Regions from separate parts of the Leptolyngbya sp. 7M genome, predicted to be linked through region 1. Evidence: riboswitches for the same ligand, from Rfam matches in the RefSeq annotation. Region 1 holds a riboswitch; each other region holds the start of a gene.
What was found. Region 1 has a riboswitch for cobalamin ahead of JVX88_RS15920 (sensor histidine kinase). Riboswitches for the same ligand answer to the same signal wherever they lie in the genome.

Region 1 (5,166 bases):
CTGGATCTGCCAAATCAGTCTTATTCAAAATCGTGACATCCCCATAGGCAATCTGCTTGAATGCCGCTTCGCTGTCGAAATGATCGGGGGTAAAAGTCTCAGAATCGACGACGGTGACGATCGAATCTAACCGGGTCAGGTCGCGCAATTCTGTACCCAAGAAGGTCAAAATAATCGGCAGTGGATCGGCAACACCCGTCGTTTCGATCACCATGTAATCGACCTGATCGTCCCGCTCCAGCACGTTATAAACCGCATCCACCAGTCCATCATTAATCGTGCAACAGATGCAGCCATTACTGAGTTCCACCATGTCTTCATCCATCGCCACCAGTAATTGGCTATCAATGTTAATGTCACCAAACTCATTCACCAAGATCGCAACCTTTAGATCCTGACGATTGTTCAAAATGTGGTTGAGTAACGTGGTTTTACCACTGCCGAGAAATCCCGTGATAATCGTGACAGGCATTCCTCGTTTGGGAATGTCCAGGGTGCTGGGAGTGGGAAGAGTTGTTGTGTTGGTCATATCCAATTCCTCAAATTAAATCGCAATACATTCAATCAACTGTGCTTTGATTAATTCAGCATTTAAGTTTCGCCCGATGAATACTAACTGATTATGCTTGGGTAACTGCGATCGATTCTCTTTCAGAGACATTGCATGAACGCTTTTCATGTCGCATCGTTTACCACTCAGTTGCAAAACATAGCGTAGTTGGCTGCCCTGAAACCAGACAATTCCCTTGGCGCGGTAAACATCAGGAGATAGATGATGCAGGAAGTTTTGAAATTTGGGTAAGTCGAAGGGACACTGGCGCAGTTGCTCTGGAAGCGATTCGCTTTCAAATGACACCGCTACAAACCCATCATTTTCTAAATGATGAGAATGTCTATGGTCATGATGCTCATGAGTTGGCTGGGATGAGTTGATGTAGGTACTGGCATCATTAAATCCAATATCCAAAATTAACGGCAGTGGCACCTCCCCATATTGGGTCGAGATGATTCGAGCGCCTGGCTTAATCGAGCGAATATAATCTTCCAACCCATCCACGATTTGAGGAGAAACCAGATCGGTCTTATTTAAGAGAATGATGTCCCCAAAGATGAGTTGGTTGAGTGCGGCTTCACTGTCATAATGACTGGGTGTAAAGGACTCAGCATCGATGACCGTCAGTACTGAATCCAGTCGCGTGACATCTCGCAATTCTGTACTGATAAAGCTCAACATGATCGGCAAAGGATCAGCAATTCCGGTGGTTTCAACCACAATGTAATCAACTGAGTCATGGCGATCGACCATTTCATACACAGTATCAACCAGGCTTTGATTGATGGTGCAACAAATACAGCCATTGCCCAGTTGCACCATGTTTTCATCTACAGAAACTAGCAGTTGTGAATCGATATCAATGTCACCAAACTCATTCACAATTACAGCAATCTTTAACTCATGGCGATTGTTCAGAATATGATTGAGCAGCGTGGTTTTGCCGCTGCCCAAAAAGCCTGTGATGATGGTAACGGGCATGACACGCTGAGGGACATTCACCGATTCTGGATAAACTTGCATGACTGGGTTGGACATAATGACTCCTTAAGTTTGCAAGTAAGTCTCAGCCAGATGATAGACCAGTGCTTTCCGTTGCATGGTTTGAAAAATATTGTAAAAACCATTGGCACGAGAAGGAGTCAGGCTGATATCCAGCCCAGTTCGCTGAATGAAATCGGGCTTTAACTGGATGATTTCTGCGGGAGCTAACCCGTTCAATCCTTCAACCAACAGCCCCACTAATCCCTTGGTTAGTTGAGCGTCGGAATCGCCCTGAAAGATCACCTTGCCCTGCTCCAAACTGGCAGTTACATACACTTGAGACACACAACCAGGAACTTTATGTTCTGCCACCTTTTGCTCATCGGGAAATGGCGGCAGGCGCTTGGCAAAGCAAAGCAAGTACTCATAGCGCCGCTTCGGTTCCGTAATCTGTTGGAACCGCTGGACAATTCGCTCAAGGGAGGCAGGCAAGGGTTGGGAGACAGGCGGCATACTGTTCTAGCAGCAAGCTATCCATAAAAATGATAATCATTCTCATTATATAGGAAGTGGGTGAAAAACTGAAGCAATTCTTCGCAAGCGATACCACCCCTGCGGTTGATCTACTTCCTGTATGGTACTGAGGCACACTGCTATGAGCAGTTCGCTGATTTAACTAAACCTGAAATTCAGAATGTGTCATAACACCCTGATTGTGTTATGGTTTAGTTACTCATTCGGTTCTGGTGGGGAGCAGCCATCAGACGCAAGGGGGAAAGTGCAGTGCGAATCTGCCGCTGTCCCGCAGCTGTGAGGAGAGACGCAACTCTCTGAGTCAGAATGCCCGCCGAGTTGTCAACCCGTTACATAAACATCTGCGAGGTACGGATGATGAAAACTTCAAGTTTTTGCAATTGGCTTTCTGCCAGAATTTTAAGGTTGTAGCGTTCTGAGTTGAACGAGAGGATAACATCTGGCGAGGCTATCTGAGTAGAGATAGCCTGTCGTTGTGCTGGTATTTGTGGCTAGCGTCCTCAAGATGTTTGGTTATGGACTGTTTCCAATCTGGGGACAGCTAATCTTTCATGTTTATCTACAGAATTTAGAACGCTACAGCTATGACTATTCAAACTGCAACGCTGGGGTATCCCCGCATTGGTAGAAATCGTGAGGTTAAAAAGGCATTAGAAGCCTTTTGGAGCAGTAAATCTGATGCCGAAAGCTTGCTGCAAACGGTTCGAGACGTTGAATTTGCGAACTGGAAAACACAACTCGAAGCCGGGATTGATCGCATTGGTATTGGAGATACCACCCTCTACGATCATGTGTTGGATTGGACAGTTCGGCTTGGCTTAATCCCAGAGCGCTTTCAATCTCTCACTGGACTCGATCAAAAGCTAGAAGACATGAATGAATTACAGGATGTTTTTCTACATGCGATTGCCCATGATTTACGGACAACGATTATGGGAACGCTGATGGTTTTGAAAAATTTCCAGCAACATCCAGGTGATGAAATTTCGATTCCTCGCTCCTTGCTAGAGCGAATGACCCAATCGGGCGAAACCCAGCTCTGTAAGTTGAATGCCCTGCTCGAAGCTTACACCAATCGTACCGAAGGAGTAGTACTCCAGCCAGAGCCGATGCAAGTACAGGAACTGCTGCAAACGGTCGCGACCGACCTCAAACCGTTACTGGAGCGCAACCAAGCCACGCTAGAGCTGGCACTAGACAAGTTGCCTCCAGTGATGGCAGATGGGGAACAGCTTAGACGAGTGTTCCAGCAACTCTTGCTCAATGCGGTGAAGCACAATCTGCCTGGAGTGCACATTACAGTTGAGGTCAAACCAGAACCGCAGTGGTTGCGTTTTATTGTGGCAGACAATGGCAAAGGGATTAGTCAGTCGCAGCGAGAACGGCTGTTTGATCTCAAACTGGGCGCAGGACCAGATCGGCAGTTGACGGGTATCGGCGTTGGTCTCTGCCTCTGTCAACAAATCATCACGGCTCATGGCGGCAAGATTGGTGTAGAAAGCGAAGTGGGCCACGGCTCGCGCTTTTGGTTCACCCTGCCACGCTAGCGGGCGCACTGGGAACGATCCAAAACAGATTTGTAAACTTGAATCATCTGTTGTCCGATCGCCTGCCAGCTATAATGCGTCAGGGCGTGGGTTTGGGCGTTGGCTCCCCGCTCGATCCGACTAGCTGGATCAGCGAGAGCAAATCTCAACTGCTGGATTAAGAAATCAACCTCACAGGTACAGATCCAGCCCGCTTCAGCTTGCGCAATCTCCTGCCAAATATGAACCTGATCGGAAACAATCACAGGCACTCCTGCGGCCATTGCCTCTGCTACTGCAATGCCAAAATTTTCGTAATAGGACGGCAACACAAACAAATCGGCTGCCTGCAAGAGCTGGGCCTTAGCAGCTCCAGTCACAAAGCCAGTCATGGTAGTACAGTGTGCTAAAGGCGAAGCCTGAATCTGGGCACGAATCTGATTCTCATAGTTTGGATCCTGTGGATTGGCCCCTGCTAATACGAAATGAAACTCCACTCCTTCTGCCAATAGCTGCACCAATGCTGGTAGCAACAGATCTAACCCCTTCTTTGGATCAATGCGCGACATGAACAAAACTAGTGGCTGATCTAGGGGCAGACCCAACTGTGAGCGGATCTGGTTCTTCTGGATAGGTTCGGCTATATTTGGCAGCTCGACGCCCAAAGGCAGCACAACGTCACGGGTTACGGTGCCGAACCGTTCAGATACCTTTGCTTCCTGATCGCTAGTAAAATGCACTGCTGCTGCTCCTGCTAGATTGGGGCGTTCTATCAGAGCTGCATAAAGTCGTTTGAGCTGTTTTTTCTTTTGTAAGTCGGCTGGATCAAGGGTGCCTAAGGGCCGCAGAATATAAGGCAATTTCTTCCAACGAGCGATTGCCGCTGCTGCACTACTAACTGGTGAGAATAAGGCATGAATATGAGCGATATCATATTCGTGAGCATGGTTAGCAAGCCAGTTTAGTAAAAGCGGCGAAAACTTATAGCGACGAAATGGTGAACAGCGAAAATAACGAATCCGATACCCATCTTGGAGTACCGCTCGATCGAGCGGCACATTGAGTGGAGCCTGGCCCGTATCGCCGTTGGCATCAGTGGTCAGAATAGTCACATCAATGGCTTGTGCTGCCAGACTTTTTGATAGCCCCAATACCATTTGGCTGGGGCCACCGTAGACCAAAGATAGGGATGGAACAATTTGCAGAACTCGCAATGATTTCATAGATAAAGTTAAAGCAATAAAGGCAGGATAAGGTCACGATAAAGTCACGATAAAGTCACGAGAAACATTTCAAGGGTCATGGCTTAGTCTGAATACGTGCAGCCTGAATACGTTCACTCCAAATATGTAAGGTGTTACCAAGCTAACTACTGCCAAAGGAGTAGTGGCTCTCCGACCTTTTGAGTGATGATTTTTGAGACATAGCCGGGGTAAGGTTTTAGTAAAGTGCAACATTACTGCACTGGACTGCACTGGACTGCACTGGACTAGGCATGGAGTAGAGCCTATCGAAATTGAATCTGCTGTCTGACAATCACATTGAAGATATTTTGAGGTACATGTTATG
Region 2 (5,166 bases), 1.6 Mb from region 1:
CTGACCCCCCGTTCAGGATGTCGTTCTGGTTGCCACCAAACAGGTTGTCGTTGCCTGAATCACCTCTAGCATCTATCTGAGGCATAGGGTTATTGCTAACACTCAGTAAGTCATCGCCTGCTCCGCCAGAGAAGTTGATTTTAGACAGTGAGGTTTCGCCAAGTCTGCCAATAAACAGAGTGTCTCTGCCTTCGACACCAGCAATATTAATGGTTTCGACCTCAAAAATGTTCAGTGTGATCGGAACCAGATTGGTGCGGCTGAGGCGTACACTGTCATTTCCAGCACCTTGCTCTAGGGTTAAGGTGTCACCTGCTTTAGCAGAGCCTACGAACTCGACCGTATCACTTCCTGCGCCACCGAGCATCACATCACTGCCATCACCATCGATCCAGAACATGCGGTCGTTGCCATCGCCAGCAAACATGCGGTCGTCTCCGCGATTACCAGCCAAAAAGTCATCACCCTCGCCGCCGATTAAGATATCAATCCCGTCACCCCCGTTGAGGGAATCGTTCCCACCTAAACCACTTAAGGTATCATCGCCTGTCAACCCGTTGATGATATCTCTTTCAGCAACTCCTGAACGATCACCAGTAATATTGTCGTTTAAGTCCGATCCATTAATGAGAGCCATCGTTCGTTCGTCCTTTTTAAAATAAATCAGTGATTTTGTTTGCGTTTGATTGAAAAATTACTTTATTCTTATTCGAAAATAGTCAATTGAATGAATCTTTTGTCTTTACTTCGAATCAAGCTTTTGTTCAACCATGAATCTAATCTAGGATTTAAAGTTGAAGTTGCCAGTAAGCGAAAGTTAGAAAATTACAAATATACTTTAAAGTAGAAAGATATACCACTCTTGGGTACGTTCCAATCTCAAAAAGAAAACTCTGATCCCGCAGATAAATTCTGGCAAGATCAGAGGACATCAAGGAGACACAAACTAAAGTTGTTTAGGAGACGTTCAGATTACATTTTTATAATGCATCTAAACAAAGACGAACTGGTTTCTATTATTGAGATTGAGCGTACCACTGCCAACATCCTGCACAATCGCAATCAGCTCATCGGGTGCAAACAGATTCGGACGCGGCCTGAAAATTCCCACATCTTGAGCAACTGTACCTCGACTGAGTGGACCGCGAGGATCAAGATCCCGAATTACATACTCATTTGGTGCTCCAACCAGTTGAATTATATCCAGACCGGAAACGAAATCTACAATGTGGGCGAAATCGCTGACGCCATCCATGCCTGTCCTGATGTCGTTGCCGCCGTCAAAGTCATTATTGCCATCGTCATAAAAAACTCGCGCCCGACCACCAGCCCGATCGCCTAAGACGAATCGATCTCTTGCTGCACCACCGATCAGAGTATCGATCTCACCACGCCCCGGATTGACAAAGTCGCCCGAATTCACACCTAGCAAAACGTCATTGCCATTGTTGCCGAACAGATTGTCGCTGCCTGCGCCGCCCTCCATCGTATCGCTCTGATTGCCTGCTAGTAGATTATCGTTGCCAAAATCACCAAAGATATTCATCGTGGCCCTACCGTTATCCCGCGCATCCAGGAAGTCGTTGCCAGATCCACCAGAGAAGCGAATCGAAGAAACCCCAGAGCCGATTAAACTACCCACCGTGAGGGTATCATTGCCTTCAACACCGTTAATTTCAAACCGTTCGACGGTATCAACCTTCAGCGTAACCGGGCCCAAGTTGGTGCGTCGGAGAAACACAGTATCGCTAGTCAGATCGTGAGTCAGGGTGAGGATGTCGCCGTTGGGACGATTAGCTGCAAAAGCGCCTGTGAATAGGTGAAACAGGCCCTGACCGGGTATGGCAATGCTGGCAAGCAGGAGGTGCAGCAAGCCGTAGCCCGAGAGTTGAATCTTGATAAAAATTCCCCGTCCCGATGATGCGGCTGATGGGTTAGCCCTAGCGCTGGCAGCTTGGTTTCAAAGTTAGTTCCCAAAGCTGGCTGATATGCCATTCAGTCTCATTAATCTAAGATAGTGGGCTGTTAAGCATTGGGTGTGTTAATCTGCAAATAGCCTATTGGTTCTGGTGGGGAGCAGCCATCAGACGTAAGGGGGAAAGCTCGGTGCAAATCCGACACTGTCCCGCAACTGTAAGCGATGCGAGATGGATGATTTTTGATTAGCTGCATCAGCGCGATCCAAAATCTATTCTCGATTTGAAATCGTAAGTCAGGATGCTCGCCAATAGCGCCAACGCACTTCGGTGTATTGATCTAATGCATTGATTCAATACGTCAAGTGGTTCGTTTCCTGTTGTTTTTCATCTGCGAGGTACGGATGATGGTGAACTTGGCTCTCCTAGAATTAATTAGTTGTAAACGCTCTGATTTAGATCTGCATCAGCTTCCAGTCTCTGTTGATAAGCAGCATAGAATTGTAATTAGAGCATGGTATAGAAATTGAGGCATCTGCTGGACACGTGACTAGAATTAGGGCTTGAGCGTACGGAGAAACTCGCGAAAGAACGTGCGACGTGCGACGTATGTTATGTGCAAAGAACGATACGAGAAACAGGAATTCTCGTTCTTTAGAGATAGAGTGAACGCAGAAAATCTGGCATGGGAGAGCAAGCATGCAATACAGCAATGGTGTCTGGCCTGGGTATGTCAGTCACTGGCAAGGTTCGTTTATTCGACAAAATATTTTAATCATTGGATACATAGCTTGGAATGAATACTTGAATGCTGGACGGGGTATGGTGGTCTGTGAGATCATAGACGCTCTTCATCCAGCTATTGACTGGAGCCTTGATCTGGTAGCGTTTAGACCGGCTTTTATTCCTCGGTGCCGAGCTGCAAACTACTTACGCAGACTGGATCTGGAGGAAGACGTGGTTGATGCTCTGCTGGAGACAATCGAAACCTATGATCCCATGCGAGCAATTGTGGCTCTGGTCAATGGCAATGATGAAGTAGATTGCAGTCTGCTGCAAAATCTGAAGATTTCTCCTGTAGACTGCTGCGAACAAGTGTTGCGTCGCTGGCCAGAGTTTCAACCTGGTTTAATGCCTCCGAGGCGAATAGCGTAAGAACCAACTGAGCGTTAGCCCGGCTGAGTCGATGGTTGAATGGTCTGTTGTAGTGCTAGTTCCCCAGCGGCAAGTCGCTTAGTTTCAGTGGATGAATTTGATCAAAAGTGATCAGATGGTAATGCAGGGTGCAGTGAAGGAAGTTAGAGAACATTCCTATACCGCTTTCAACTCAAGTGATTGGCTTCGTCGATCGGGGTTGCGGTTTGTTACAAACGTCGTATGAATTGAGGTTAAACCATGACTGCTGCAGTTCCCGCAAAACCAAAATATAATTGGAGTAATATTATCGTTCACACTGTACTTCATTTAACGTCATTGCTGGCATTCTTTCCTCAATTTTTTAGCTGGACAGGAGTGGCTGTGGCATTGTTACTCTATTGGATCACAGGAGCACTAGGCGTTACTCTCGGATGGCATCGCCTCGTGGCTCACCGTAGCTTCAAAGTTCCGAAATGGTTAGAGTACATTCTTGTTTTCTGTGGCACCCTATCCTTGCAAAAGGGACCAATCTGGTGGATTGGTTTGCATCGTCATCATCACCTGTACTCCGATCAGCCCACCGATCATCATGACTCTCGTAAAGGCTTCTGGTGGAGTCACACAATTCGCGATAAACAGCGCCGAGTCGCTAAAATCTTGCGTCAACTGGATGCCGCTGAAGAAAGTCTGCGAGCGCTAGGACTTTCATCCTCGTGGGAAACCGAAGATTTGCGCGACCAGCTGATGGACGAGATTCGACTATGGTGGCGGACCGATGAGCTGCACCAGTTTAAGCCCACGGTTTTGGACGAGGTAGACTACGCGCTGCACTATTTCCATGAGGTCTTATTTGACGCCATCCCCCAGCTCTATCAGCGGTTTTGTCGTTCGCTCCACACGACCTTCCCAGGTCTGCGTCCGCCGCAGCACAATTTCTGCAAGTTCGGCTCTTGGGTTGGTGCCGACCGCGATGGTAACCCCTCGGTAACGCCAGAAGTCACTTGGAAAACCGCCTGTTACCAGCGCAATTTGGTTTTGGGCAAGTATATTAACTCGGTGCACAACCTGATCAACTTGTTGAGCATGTCTCTGCACTGGAGTGATGTGCTGCCCGATCTGCTGGAATCGTTGGAGCAAGACCAGGTGCAGATGCCCGATATCTACGAGCAGTTGGCGATCCGCTATCGCCAAGAACCCTACCGCCTGAAGCTGGCTTACATTCAGAGACGGTTAGAAAATACGCGAGATCGCAGCCTCCAGCTCTATAACGGCGACTATCCCCAGTTTGAAGTGCCAGAAATTAATCCCGCTCTGGTCTATCGGTCCGGCAAGGAGTTTTTGGACGAACTGAAGCTGATTCAGCGCAACCTGAAGGAAACTGGCCTACAGAGCCGAGAACTGGAAACACTGATCTGCCAGGTGGAGATCTACGGATTTAATCTAGCCCATCTGGATATTCGCCAGGAAAGCTCTCGCCATTCGGACACACTGGCTGAAATCATTGATTATCTGCAAATTCTACCTAAGCCCTATGATGAACTGCCGGAGGAGCAAAAATGCCGTTGGCTAGCGACCGAACTGCAAACTCGCCGTCCGCTGATTCCGTTTGAGCTGCCCTTCTCGGAAAAAACCTGTGAAACGATTCAGACTTTTCGGATGGTGCGAACCCTGCAGCAGGAATTTGGTGCCGAGATCTGCCAGACCTACATTATCAGCATGAGCCACCATGCCAGCGATTTGCTCGAGGTGTTGTTGCTGGCTAAAGAAGCGGGTTTGTATGATCCAGCCACGGGTTCAGGCACACTTCAGGTTGTCCCCCTGTTTGAGACCGTCGAGGATCTGCAGCGGGCACCAGCGGTGATGCAAGAACTGTTTGAATTGCCTTTCTATCGGGCGCTGCTGGCGGGTGGTTTCTCCGGTGGGCAGGCCGACTCTGAAACTACCGCTTATGGTGCTGACTCGACTCGGAGTACCGTCTCCCTACAAGAGGTCATGCTGGGCTATTCCGATAGCAATAAGGACTCAGGTTTTCTCAGCAGTAACTGGGAGATTCACAAAGCTCAACAGGCGCTGCAAGGCGTGGCCGATCGCTTTGGCATTGCGCTGCGCATCT
Region 3 (5,166 bases), 2.7 Mb from region 1:
ACCGTATAGACTCCCGGATTCTTGTCCACGTAGAAGGCATTGGGAAAGTTACCTCGATTGAATGTCCCGTTGTTGTCAAAAAGAAGGGTCTTCCATTGGAACTGCCAACGCTTTTATCTGTTCAATGGCTCAAAAGATGCGGCCTTATCGGTTGCCCGTTCATCATAATCGGAAGCTCCGCCGCCGTCCTTTGTCGAAGCGATCTGTTGGCCTTTGAAGAAAACACGTCCTTCAAGATCAGACTCATTTGGGTACCTTTTATCCAAACGCTCATTAACGGCGGCATTCCGCCAACCTCGTCCAGCGAATGGTGAAAACCGATCATTCCATAAGACATTAGCCAATCATGGCCCAGAAAGAACTCAAAATTGTTCTTATCCTGACCGCCATTCGCAGTACTGAATTTCCCGACCTTGAACTTGCCCTCATACAGAAGCTCTTTCGTATCGTCGTTAGTTATTTTGAATGAAAACACGCCAGTTGCGTCGGTAGATTTTGTATCAAGCGTCTCTCCCCACGGACTCGGACTTTCATATACAACCGTCCTATCTGCATTACGACCTTTTGCCTCAAGCTTCTCGCTATACCAAGGCGTCCCGTTCGGATTAAAGTACGCCACAGAATAATTGAGTGGCTTTTCTTCATTGTAAAAACTCTTGAATTTGGTCAAAGGTGCCCAGCTTGAATAATTTCTTTGGCCCTTCATTTTCCAATATTGATCATGGGTTTTTGCCTGAACATAAACTGAGCTTCGAATGAACTTCGGTGTTGCGGTTGGCCGCATCGGGTTGAATTGTTCTCTGTGCCTTTATCCTTTGGTGTGGTATCAGACAGTCCTCGTCCTTGATCACTCGTCGGCTTTCCGATCTTGGGCAAGTTCGGGACGTTCATCTTGATTTGGCCAAATACCGTCTGGCTGACGGTGAAATGGACCATTGAAATTAGAGTTATAAGTATTAATTTTTGCATTTTTCGTTACTCCTTGGTTTCCTCGCTCTCTAGACCTGGCAAGCTCCAGGTTTCCAAAATGATCTTTTAACTCCAATAATTCTGTGGAAGTTAGACCAGCCACGGTGCCAATCCGGTTCAAGTTTGATCACACCGTAAATGTGATCCATGTCGCTATTATCAAAAGCCCGCAGCTTCGCGAAACTTTCGGGCAGCGTTATCGTCATAACCCTTCCCCTCGTATTTTTTATTACCCTGCCTTCATACTTCGCTGGTTCAATGGTCCCGTCGATCGCGAGGACCCCAATTTTATCTATCTTCGGCATATGAAACTTCTCTCCCATTTCAGCGACAATTTACGTCCTTCAATATTGAACTTCGCATTCCTTCACCGACCTTAAGTTCGGATCGGAAGAATTGCCACGGCCGGCCTGAGGAGCTATGGCAAAAGAATTGACAAGTCGTCCGGCCAAGTCAGAAGACGTTAAATTCGTGGAACTTGCGCGGAGTTGCGGTTAGAATGCGGTTATAGATTGATTAGAAATTTGTTAGAGAAGCGTAAGTGATTGTAGGAGAATATGTTATATAGGTTCGGCGAATTTCTTCTCTGCCCAGAAGAGAAGGTTTTATGGCACGGCAAGAGGCACATCCAGCTCACACCGAAGATGTATGAGTTATTGTTGGCATTCCTTGAAAAGCCCGGAAAGATCCTTGAGAAAGAATATCTTCTTCGCACTGTTTGGCCGAATAGCTTTGTATAGGATGGCAATATCTCTTTAACGTCAGACAGTTGAGAAAAGTCTTGAATGACAGTGCGCAAGCCCCAACGTACATTGAGACGCTGCCCAGGCGTGGCTATCGCTTCATCGCAGACGTCAAACGGGTGATCGAAGAAGTAGATACTAAAAATTATATCAATGTTTAGATGAACCTCAACTGAGGGTTCTATTAGATCTCAGCGATGATGAAGTGAACGAGGTCTCCGGTATATCCGTTTCACCTAGCGGAAACAGTATATCGATAGTGTTGGGATCTTGGAGACACGATGCGATCTTGTTAAGCGGGATCAGATAGGTTGATACGGAAATGAAAAAGGCCGCCAATGGAGCGATCGATAGGCGGCCTTATTAGATCAGCAGTTAATAAGCTCTCTATTTCCGATCTTTGAAACTTTCAAACAGTTCAGTATGTCGGCTTGTGAGTGGGATCATGCGGCCATTGATGAACATATGTTTGATATTCGTGCGGGGATCGAGAATATCACCGTCCGTAACGACGATATTTGCCATCTTCCCGACCTCGATCGAACCCACTTTATCAGCGATCCCAAGTATTTGGGCAGGATAGATGGTTACTGATTTTAGCGCCTCTTCACGCGGGAGGCCGTAAGCACCCGCAAGACCGGCGTGATAGGGAAGGTCTCTTGCTTCCGCGCCGATATCGCCTGTCGAAATAGCAAATTGAACGCCGGCCGAGTGCAGCTTTGCCGGCCCCGCAAAAAGATAGTCGTATTCATCATCATCGCGGACCGGGAGGCTGTAAATATGCGTAAAAATGACCGGCACATTAGCCGACTTAAGCTCGTTTGCGACCTTGAAGGCTTCCTGACCACCGACAAGAATGCCCTTAACCTTCATATCCGCGATAAATCTCAGGACCGCACGGATATCACGTTCACGTTCGGCCGTAAATACTATCGGCTTCTCACCGCGGACGTAAGGAACCATTGCCTCTAGTGCAAGATCGGTTTTCGGCATCGGAATGGATTTGTCCTTTGCATAGGCGTCCATTGCCCGTCCGTAGTTCAATGCATCAGCAAACTGCTTTTTAAGTGTTTCGACAGCAGTATCACGGCGGCGTATCGCCTCATTTAGATCGACCTGCGGCCCGCCAAATCCGCCGAAACCGCCACCAAATCCGCCGCCTTGTGCGACTCGTGGGAAATTAATGACCAAAGCTGCTTCGCGAACAATAGCCATCTCACCTTGTGTTGAACCATTAAGGTTGATGATCGTTCCTTGACCAGCGATAACACCACCGCGCGGCGCAGACATAACAGTAGTTATGCCATTTACACGTGTTACGTTTATGTGCGAGGAGTGAGGATTTACTGCAAGAAAAGCTTTCGCATTGGCATTGTTTGGTGCGATCTCGGCAATGTCAACGGTCGCACATTTGTTCCATAGGTTGTCTCTCCGCGAAAACGGCCAAGCCCGAGCCCGCCAATCGCACCGGCGATCTGTCCGTGCCAACCTGTTCGCGGATCGGGCGTAACAAAATTAACTGTGCCCCCGATAGAATTTGTTCCATAAATCGACGACCCCGAACCTCTTAACACCTCGACGCGTGAAACGCTGGTCAGGGTGATATCGCTCAGGAATGGTGATGCGTCTCCTGTGATCGCGGCCGAATCGCGAAGCCGCACGCCGTCGATCAAGATCGCGGTGTCCTGATTGCGCAGCCCGCGTGTCTTTACTGAAGCGGTCCGGCCAAATCCGCCCAATTGCTGCACGCGAAAACCTGGCATCAGGCGCAGCGAATCAACAAGTGTAATGTCTGCCCGCTCACGCAGCTGCTGTCCGCTAATCGTATTAACGGTCTTTGAGACCTCGTCGATCGGCTGCGGCAGATCCGCCGAAACTGTAACAGTTTCCCTAATGGTCTCCGGAGTTGGTGAAGGTGTTGGGGCCGGGTCGGCCTGTGCTGAAACGCCGCTAGCAAGAAGCAGCGCAAAGATGAATGTAAAAGTGATCTTCATATTGTCCTCTTCTGCCCACACGCAGAATGGTTCCGTGCCAAGACAAACGAGCAAAGTTCCCGACTTTAACGGTTGCGTGGGCAGCGCCGGATTTGCACCGGTCTTCCTTTGTGTCGAATGCCGATCAAAATACGTTCGTTACCCGAACGTTCCCGCTTGCCGGATTTATATCCAGCAATGTGTTTACACCAAAAACTTCCCTAATGTTCGGTCCTGTCAATACATCCGTTGCCGCTCCGGCGACATAGATAGTCCCTTGTTTCAACAGCAGTAGCTTATTGGCGAATTCCGCAGCCAGATTCAAGTCATGTGTGATGACGACTGCTGAATAGTCTTCGGAATCACACCTTTCGCGAACTAGCCGAAACATCATTGCCTGATGCCGCAGGTCGAGATTAGCCGTCGGTTCATCGAGCAACAGTATCTTTGCATCGGTCGCTATAGCACGCGCCAAAACCACACGCTGCCGCTCACCGCCTGAAAGTTCATTCATCAGCCGCGAACCGAAATCCGCAAGATCGCATTCGGATAGGGCTCTCTTTGCCGATTCAATATCGTCTTCCGATTCCCAACCGAATGCCGAGCCGCTCGCGAACCTGCCAGACAAAACGAACTCGAGGACCGTTACCGGAAACTTGGTCTCGTTCTCCTGCGCAACCACCGCGATCCGCTTTGCTATCTCGCGCCGCGAATATGTTCCAAGCGGCTTTTCGTCAAGCAAGATATCGCCCTCGGCCACAGGAAGTATTCCGTTTAGGGCTTTGATCAGCGTGGTTTTTCCCGCACCGTTCGGCCCAAGCAGCGCGATCATTTCACCTTCGCGCATATCAAAAGAAATATTGCTCAGCACATCGCACGGGCCGTATCGTATTGTGATGTCCTTGACTGAAAGCATACGTATTAACGGCGCAGTAAATAAATGAACAACGGTGCTCCTATCAACGCAGTTATTGCACCGACGGGCAATTCTCTAGGAGCGATCGCCGTCCGCGCAACGGTATCCGCCAAAACCACGAATATCGCTCCAGAAATCGCAGACATCGGAACGACCAGCCGATTATCGCTGCCGACCGCAAGCCGCACGAGATGAGGAACTATCAATCCGACATATCCGACCGAGCCGCTCGCTGCGACTGCGGTCCCGACCAAGACGCTTGCCACCGTGAATATGGTGATGCGAACTCGGCCAACCTCCACCCCAAAATCAAATGCGTCGCGTTCGCCGATCATCATTAGGTTAAGAGCACGAGCCTGAGTTGAAAGTACAACCGTTCCAACGGTAGCCGCCGCAAGCGTCATATAGAATCCATCGTAGGTCGCCTGCGACAGATCACCGAGCAGCCAGAATGTGTAACCTCGCAGGCGAGCCGCATCAAGCAAACTTGTCAGCAAAACGATGATCGACGAGAGAAAAGTTGTAACGATCACGCCAGACAAGACCAAGCGCTCCACGTTCATTC
Region 4 (5,166 bases), 150 kb from region 1:
CTAAAGTTACTAGCGGTATCACCACTCTAGAAGAAGTGCGACGAATTTTACCTCACAGCGCATTTTATCAATCTGTGAATGGTTCTCGTTCAGTTGCAAAGCCGCTCAGCGTGGTGTAAACCTTTGCGGAATATCGATCTTGTCTTTCCAACTCAAATGTTTGTTCAATACACGATTCCTCTCTGAGAGGGTATTGGACCCATTTTGGAAAGTTAAGTTTCGCGCTAATCGCCTCACTATAATACGGAGCATGGTGAGATAGAGAAATGTCTCTGCAGTTGCGGGCAGGAGCTTGTAATCTCGAACCAGTTGCCTCTCCGCTTATTAAATATTCTCTTACAGCAGTATCGAGCAGTTGCAGCAGGATGTGGATGTAGGGCTTTTCTTTCTGGCTCCTGGCCTCGGCTCTTGACTCCTGTCTTCCCTCCCACCATTAAATTCTAAAAATTACGGTAGGGTTAAAACAGTGTGAGCGAGCGATAGCGTTAACTATGGTCAATCCCCCACCTACGGTTCTAGCCCTCGACTATGATGGCGTGCTGTGCGACGGCATGAAGGAATACTTCCAGACGGCATGGCGCGCCTACTGCCACCTCTGGCAACTCACTGATCCAGTTCCGCCAATTGGTTTAGCAGAGCAGTTTTATCGCGTCCGGCCTTTAATTGCTACGGGTTGGGAAATGCCGCTGTTGCTGCGGGCCTTGCTCACCGGCTATAGCGAAACCGAAATGGCGCAGGACTGGGACCAATTAGCCCAGCAGTTGCTGAAGCAGGAAGGACTCAGTGCCGCCATCCTAGCTGCCGAAGTAGACGGCATTCGTGACCACTGGATTGCCTCCGATCCGACAAGCTGGCTGGCTGAGCAGTACCTCTATCCTGGTGTGGCAGGGCAACTGACGCTTTGGCTTAACTCCATTCAAGTGGTCATCATCAGCACCAAAGAAGGACGATTCATTCAGCAGCTCTTGCAGCAGCACGAGATTGACTTGACCAACTTACGCATCTTTGGCAAAGAAGTGAAGCAACCCAAACACCAGATTCTGCGCCAGCTCAAAGCTGAGCAACCAGATTCTGCCGTATTCTGGTTTGTGGAAGACCGGCTGAAAACGCTGCAAGTCGTGGAGCAACTGGCCGATCTAGAGGATGTTCAACTCTTCTTAGCGACCTGGGGCTACAATACGGCTGCCGAACGAGCTGCGATTGCGGATGATTCGAGAATTCGGCCTCCTTGGGTTGTCGTGCGTCTGTTGCCCAAAATGCAGCGCTGCACCCTCGCTCGATGCCGAAGCCGCTCGGATGCCGAAAGCTATGCCCAAACTCTACGAACGCTCAATCCCGGATTACAGATTTTGGTGGTGTTTGATCCTGGTAGCTCCAAATCGTCGATATAGAGGGCTACTGTTGTACCAATTAAAGTTGTAGTAGCTTGTATATTCCCAATCAGGAGGGCCGCATGAGTCGGCAGTCGATTCTTAAACCAGGTCAGTCCTACACCTTTCGCAGCTATTTCGAGCTGCCCTATGAGCCAGATGATATCTTGGCTGAGTTTGGCTATCGGCTCCAACGAGCACCGCTGCATCTGCCCCAGTCTACTGCTCCCACCACCCAACTGCCACTCCTCAAGGCCAAGCTAGAACAGCGCCTTACCTATGTCAGTTTGACCAGCGAAACGGCTCGTCGGGAAACTTTAATTGCGCCAATTCTCTTGGAAGCGGCTGAAGTTACAGGAGCACAGGTGCGAATCGAATATCCGCTGAATGTTAGTGAGGTGCTCAAGGGGTCACTCGACTATTATCTCTACCGCAATTCAAAAGTGATTGTACTGGAAGCCAAAAATGCTGACTTAGCGAGAGGATTCACTCAGCTAGCTGTAGAGTTAATTGCGCTCGATCAATGGTTAGAAAACGACCAACCGACCGTGTTAGGAGCCGTAACCACAGGCGACATCTGGCAGTTTGGACAACTTAATCGGCAAGGAAAGCTGATCATTCAAGGGATCAAGCTGTTTGTGATTCCCGATGAGCTAGAGGCCGTCTTCCAGATCTTGCGGGCAGCACTGGAGTAGCTGTTGACGAGAGCTATCACCAGAAGCATGGCGAGAACCATCGAAAGGTAGACGTGGACTGGAGCCTATCTCCACTAGAGTGGACGGTATGATCGAGTAGTCCCACTTCGTTCTTCCAATTCCTATCTGCCCTATGTCAACCCCTAACAATCCGATTGACCAATTCAACCAGATGCTGACTGCGGTAACTACCACCGCCGAAACCACAATCATGCCGGTGCTACAGGAAATGCTGGAGCAGGGAACCGAGACTGTGGGCCGGATTGTTACCCCGATTGCCGAAAATCCAGTTGTGCAATTCGCCACAAAGGTACCGGGTGTCAACTGGTTGATGGCCGCCTTGGGACAGGTGAACGTGGAAAAGGTGGAGCGGGAAGTGGCAGCCCTGCGGCAACAGTATCCGTTAGAAACCTCTGGTGAATTAGCACAGCGGATTATTGCCGATACTGCCATGAAGGCGGCTGGAGCTGGTCTAGTCACGAACGTTATACCGCCTGCTGCGATTAGTCTGTTGGCCCTTGATATTGCGGCGGTAACTGCTCTACAGGCCGATATGGTCTATCGAATTGCGGCAGTATACGGGTTTTCGCTACATGAGCCAACCCGACGCGGCGAAGTTTTAGCGATTTGGGGTTTATCCACCGGGGGATCAGGCGTGCTCAAGACCGGGTTGAGCTTGGTTGAAGCGATTCCGCTGGTTGGAGCGGGCATTGGGATTGCCAGTAACGCTGTGTTGATCTACTCCTTGGGACAAATTGCCTATCGGTTTTATGAAGCGAAGCAAGCAGCCCTTGCCAAGTCAGCTCAATCCAAACCAGAGGATGTAGTCAGTCACTCTGATACTCCGGTTTGATAGGCAAAGCGAATAAATTTATTGCAATCGTATATTGCAATCGTAAAGCCTGGTGAATTCAGATGCCCGTTATCCCGCATTGGTGGTATGGTGGTACTGCATTGAGATCGGCTCTGGTGGGGAACAGCCATCAGACGTAAGGGGGAAAATCTGGTGCAAGTCCGGTACTGTCCCGCAGCTGTGAAGGAAGGTGCAAGTAACTTTCCCAGTCAGAATGCCCGCCGATTTGATTCACCGTCTCTCATCTGCGAGGTATAGATGATTTTGACTTCTGCCTTACTTGCTAGTAACAAAATTCAAATCTGGCCTGTCTTACGGCCAGGGCATCGCTGCACCATCTCGTTTCCGATTTTTTTTGCGCCAATCCACGAGTAATAGAGCCAGTGCTCTATTGAGCGATTACTTGCTGGCGGCTTTTGGGCTGACAAATTTGGCTGCGATTAGTAAAGCGCGATGGGTAAATGAGTTATTCAGCATAGTTCACGAATCTATAATCCTAGACGATGCAAGCTAATCAAGCAGCATACACTTGCGTGTGTGCACAAGCATTCTGCCTGCCGCTAACGAAAAATTGCTAACAATTTGCTTGATATCCGCCGCTTGATGATCTGTTATTAGCTCTAGCCAGCCACTCGGATTGTTCAAGTTGATGCAGCAATGAAAATCAACTCAAAATTAATCCAAAATCAATTAGAAATTACACCTAGTTATCAGTTTTGTTTGTTCAATATCATCAACTATGACTCACCATACTTTGTTTGTTTGCACTCTTTGCCGATTTTCTAAAACCAATCAGCCACAGCCTGAATCGCATGGTGCTGGACTGAGTGGGGGTGAACAGCTATTCAACCAGATCACGGCAGCAGTAAACGATTGTGATTGGCATGAGCGCATTCAGATTCAACCAGTGCGCTGTATGGGCGTCTGTAGTCGCTCCTGTGTGGTGGCATTTGCGGCAGCTGAGAAACTGACCTTCATCTTTAGTGACCTGTCGCCTCAGCAATCAATTCCAGAGCTGATGCAGTTTGGTCGCCAATATACTCACCATCCAACCGGCAATGTTCCCTATGGAGAGCGGCCCGCCGCCATGAAACGCGGACTAGTAGCAGTATTACCGCCGGTACCGCCCGGTTGACCTAAACAAGCTAAAAGTTGCTCTATTACCTACAAACATCGCACCGGAAACGAGCAGGATGCCTGCACTAGCACTATCTTTACCTCATTGGGTTGAATGACTGATCGTTTCCCTAGCCACATTCCCTAGCAAGCGGCAGTGGTACACTAGCAACCTCACTAGTAGGTCGTCGCTTAGGTGGTCGCTGTGCCCGTAAAAGCCAATAACAAGCGGCCGTTTGGATTATCGGTGGCTTTCTCTTCATCTATTTTCTGATCGGTATGGTCGGTTTGCAGCGATTCGGCATCGACCATGGCGGCCTGATGGGAACGATCGCGGCAAATGAGGCAAACGACCGCTACGAGCGGGCAATGGCCTGGGCGACCGGAATTAACGACCGCGGAGAAGAAAACATGCCGGCCGGTGAACGTATCTTCAATGCGAATTGGGACGATTTCCCGAAGCTGTTCTTTTATAACCAGAAGCACAGCTATGTTTACGGGCTTGATCCGAATTATCTTTACTCAAAAGATCCCGATCTGTATAAGTTGCTGACGGAGATAACCGAGGGGAAGATGGATGAGGCCGGGCCGGCGATCCGTGATCGCTTCGGTGCGAACTATGTTTTTGCGGATGCTCGTGAGAATGAAACGATGATCGCAAAACTGCTTGATACCGGCTGGGCGGACATCGTTTACGAAGACGATGAGGCAAGGATCTTGAGGATCAGAGCCATTAAAGGGCAGCCTCCGGCAGTCGATGACGAACCGGAGACCGAGGAAGAAAAACGAATCCTTGATGAAGAGGAACGTCGCTCAAATGCTAATATCCCAGTGGAAGATCCCGACGTTAACGACGAGAACCAGGATCCTAAATGATCTTTAGGCATATTATCTTAGGAATTGCGTTTATCGCAGCCTTTAGCTCTACAGGGTGCGGACCGAATCAGCGCATAATCCGATCCGGCGAGGAAAATCCGCCCGCAAATGTATTCGAACAGAAAGTAGAACCGGCCAGAACCAGTTTTGAAACTGATCTCGGATCAATGCGGACCGCAGGCTTTGAGGCTATCTACGTGATCCGTCGAAAAGACGACGGCCCATTCGACGCCGATGATAAGCGGTATCTTGCCGC

Region 2: another riboswitch for cobalamin. It lies ahead of JVX88_RS24850 (hypothetical protein); the one in region 1 lies ahead of JVX88_RS15920 (sensor histidine kinase).
Region 3: another riboswitch for cobalamin. It lies ahead of JVX88_RS02465 (TonB-dependent receptor plug domain-containing protein); the one in region 1 lies ahead of JVX88_RS15920 (sensor histidine kinase).
Region 4: another riboswitch for cobalamin. It lies ahead of JVX88_RS16720 (DUF1636 family protein); the one in region 1 lies ahead of JVX88_RS15920 (sensor histidine kinase).

What each region holds. Positions count from the first base shown of each region.
Region 1 is NZ_CP070897.1:3,209,958-3,215,123, forward strand. Features, by position in the region: gene JVX88_RS44130 (GTP-binding protein) at 1-529, opposite strand, end outside; gene JVX88_RS15910 (CobW family GTP-binding protein) at 545-1,591, opposite strand; gene JVX88_RS15915 (SufE family protein) at 1,601-2,050, opposite strand; cobalamin riboswitch at 2,259-2,404, shown strand; gene JVX88_RS15920 (sensor histidine kinase) at 2,656-3,618, shown strand; gene hpsP (hormogonium polysaccharide biosynthesis glycosyltransferase HpsP) at 3,615-4,820, opposite strand; gene JVX88_RS15930 (PRC-barrel domain-containing protein) at 5,164-5,166, shown strand, end outside.
Region 2 is NZ_CP070897.1:4,813,460-4,818,625, reverse strand. Features, by position in the region: gene JVX88_RS24865 (calcium-binding protein) at 1-637, opposite strand, end outside; gene JVX88_RS24870 (S-layer homology domain-containing protein) at 1-4, shown strand, start outside; gene JVX88_RS43285 (hypothetical protein) at 992-1,873, opposite strand; cobalamin riboswitch at 2,045-2,244, shown strand; gene JVX88_RS24850 (hypothetical protein) at 2,616-3,071, shown strand; gene JVX88_RS24845 (phosphoenolpyruvate carboxylase) at 3,435-5,166, shown strand, end outside.
Region 3 is NZ_CP070897.1:499,837-505,002, forward strand. Features, by position in the region: gene JVX88_RS02430 (hypothetical protein) at 1-29, opposite strand, end outside; gene JVX88_RS02435 (hypothetical protein) at 122-706, opposite strand; gene JVX88_RS02440 (hypothetical protein) at 703-969, opposite strand; gene JVX88_RS02445 (hypothetical protein) at 999-1,274, opposite strand; gene JVX88_RS40390 (transcriptional regulator) at 1,527-1,709, shown strand; gene JVX88_RS40395 (hypothetical protein) at 1,751-1,873, shown strand; gene JVX88_RS02460 (amidohydrolase family protein) at 2,100-3,002, opposite strand; gene JVX88_RS02465 (TonB-dependent receptor plug domain-containing protein) at 3,056-3,706, opposite strand; cobalamin riboswitch at 3,738-3,867, opposite strand; gene JVX88_RS02470 (ABC transporter ATP-binding protein) at 3,831-4,601, opposite strand; gene JVX88_RS02475 (FecCD family ABC transporter permease) at 4,607-5,166, opposite strand, start outside.
Region 4 is NZ_CP070897.1:3,360,759-3,365,924, reverse strand. Features, by position in the region: gene JVX88_RS16740 (GspE/PulE family protein) at 1-119, shown strand, start outside; gene JVX88_RS16735 (HAD family hydrolase) at 492-1,391, shown strand; gene JVX88_RS16730 (hypothetical protein) at 1,454-2,065, shown strand; gene JVX88_RS16725 (EcsC family protein) at 2,199-2,918, shown strand; cobalamin riboswitch at 3,010-3,159, shown strand; gene JVX88_RS16720 (DUF1636 family protein) at 3,658-4,053, shown strand; gene JVX88_RS16715 (hypothetical protein) at 4,314-4,910, shown strand; gene JVX88_RS16710 (hypothetical protein) at 4,907-5,166, shown strand, end outside.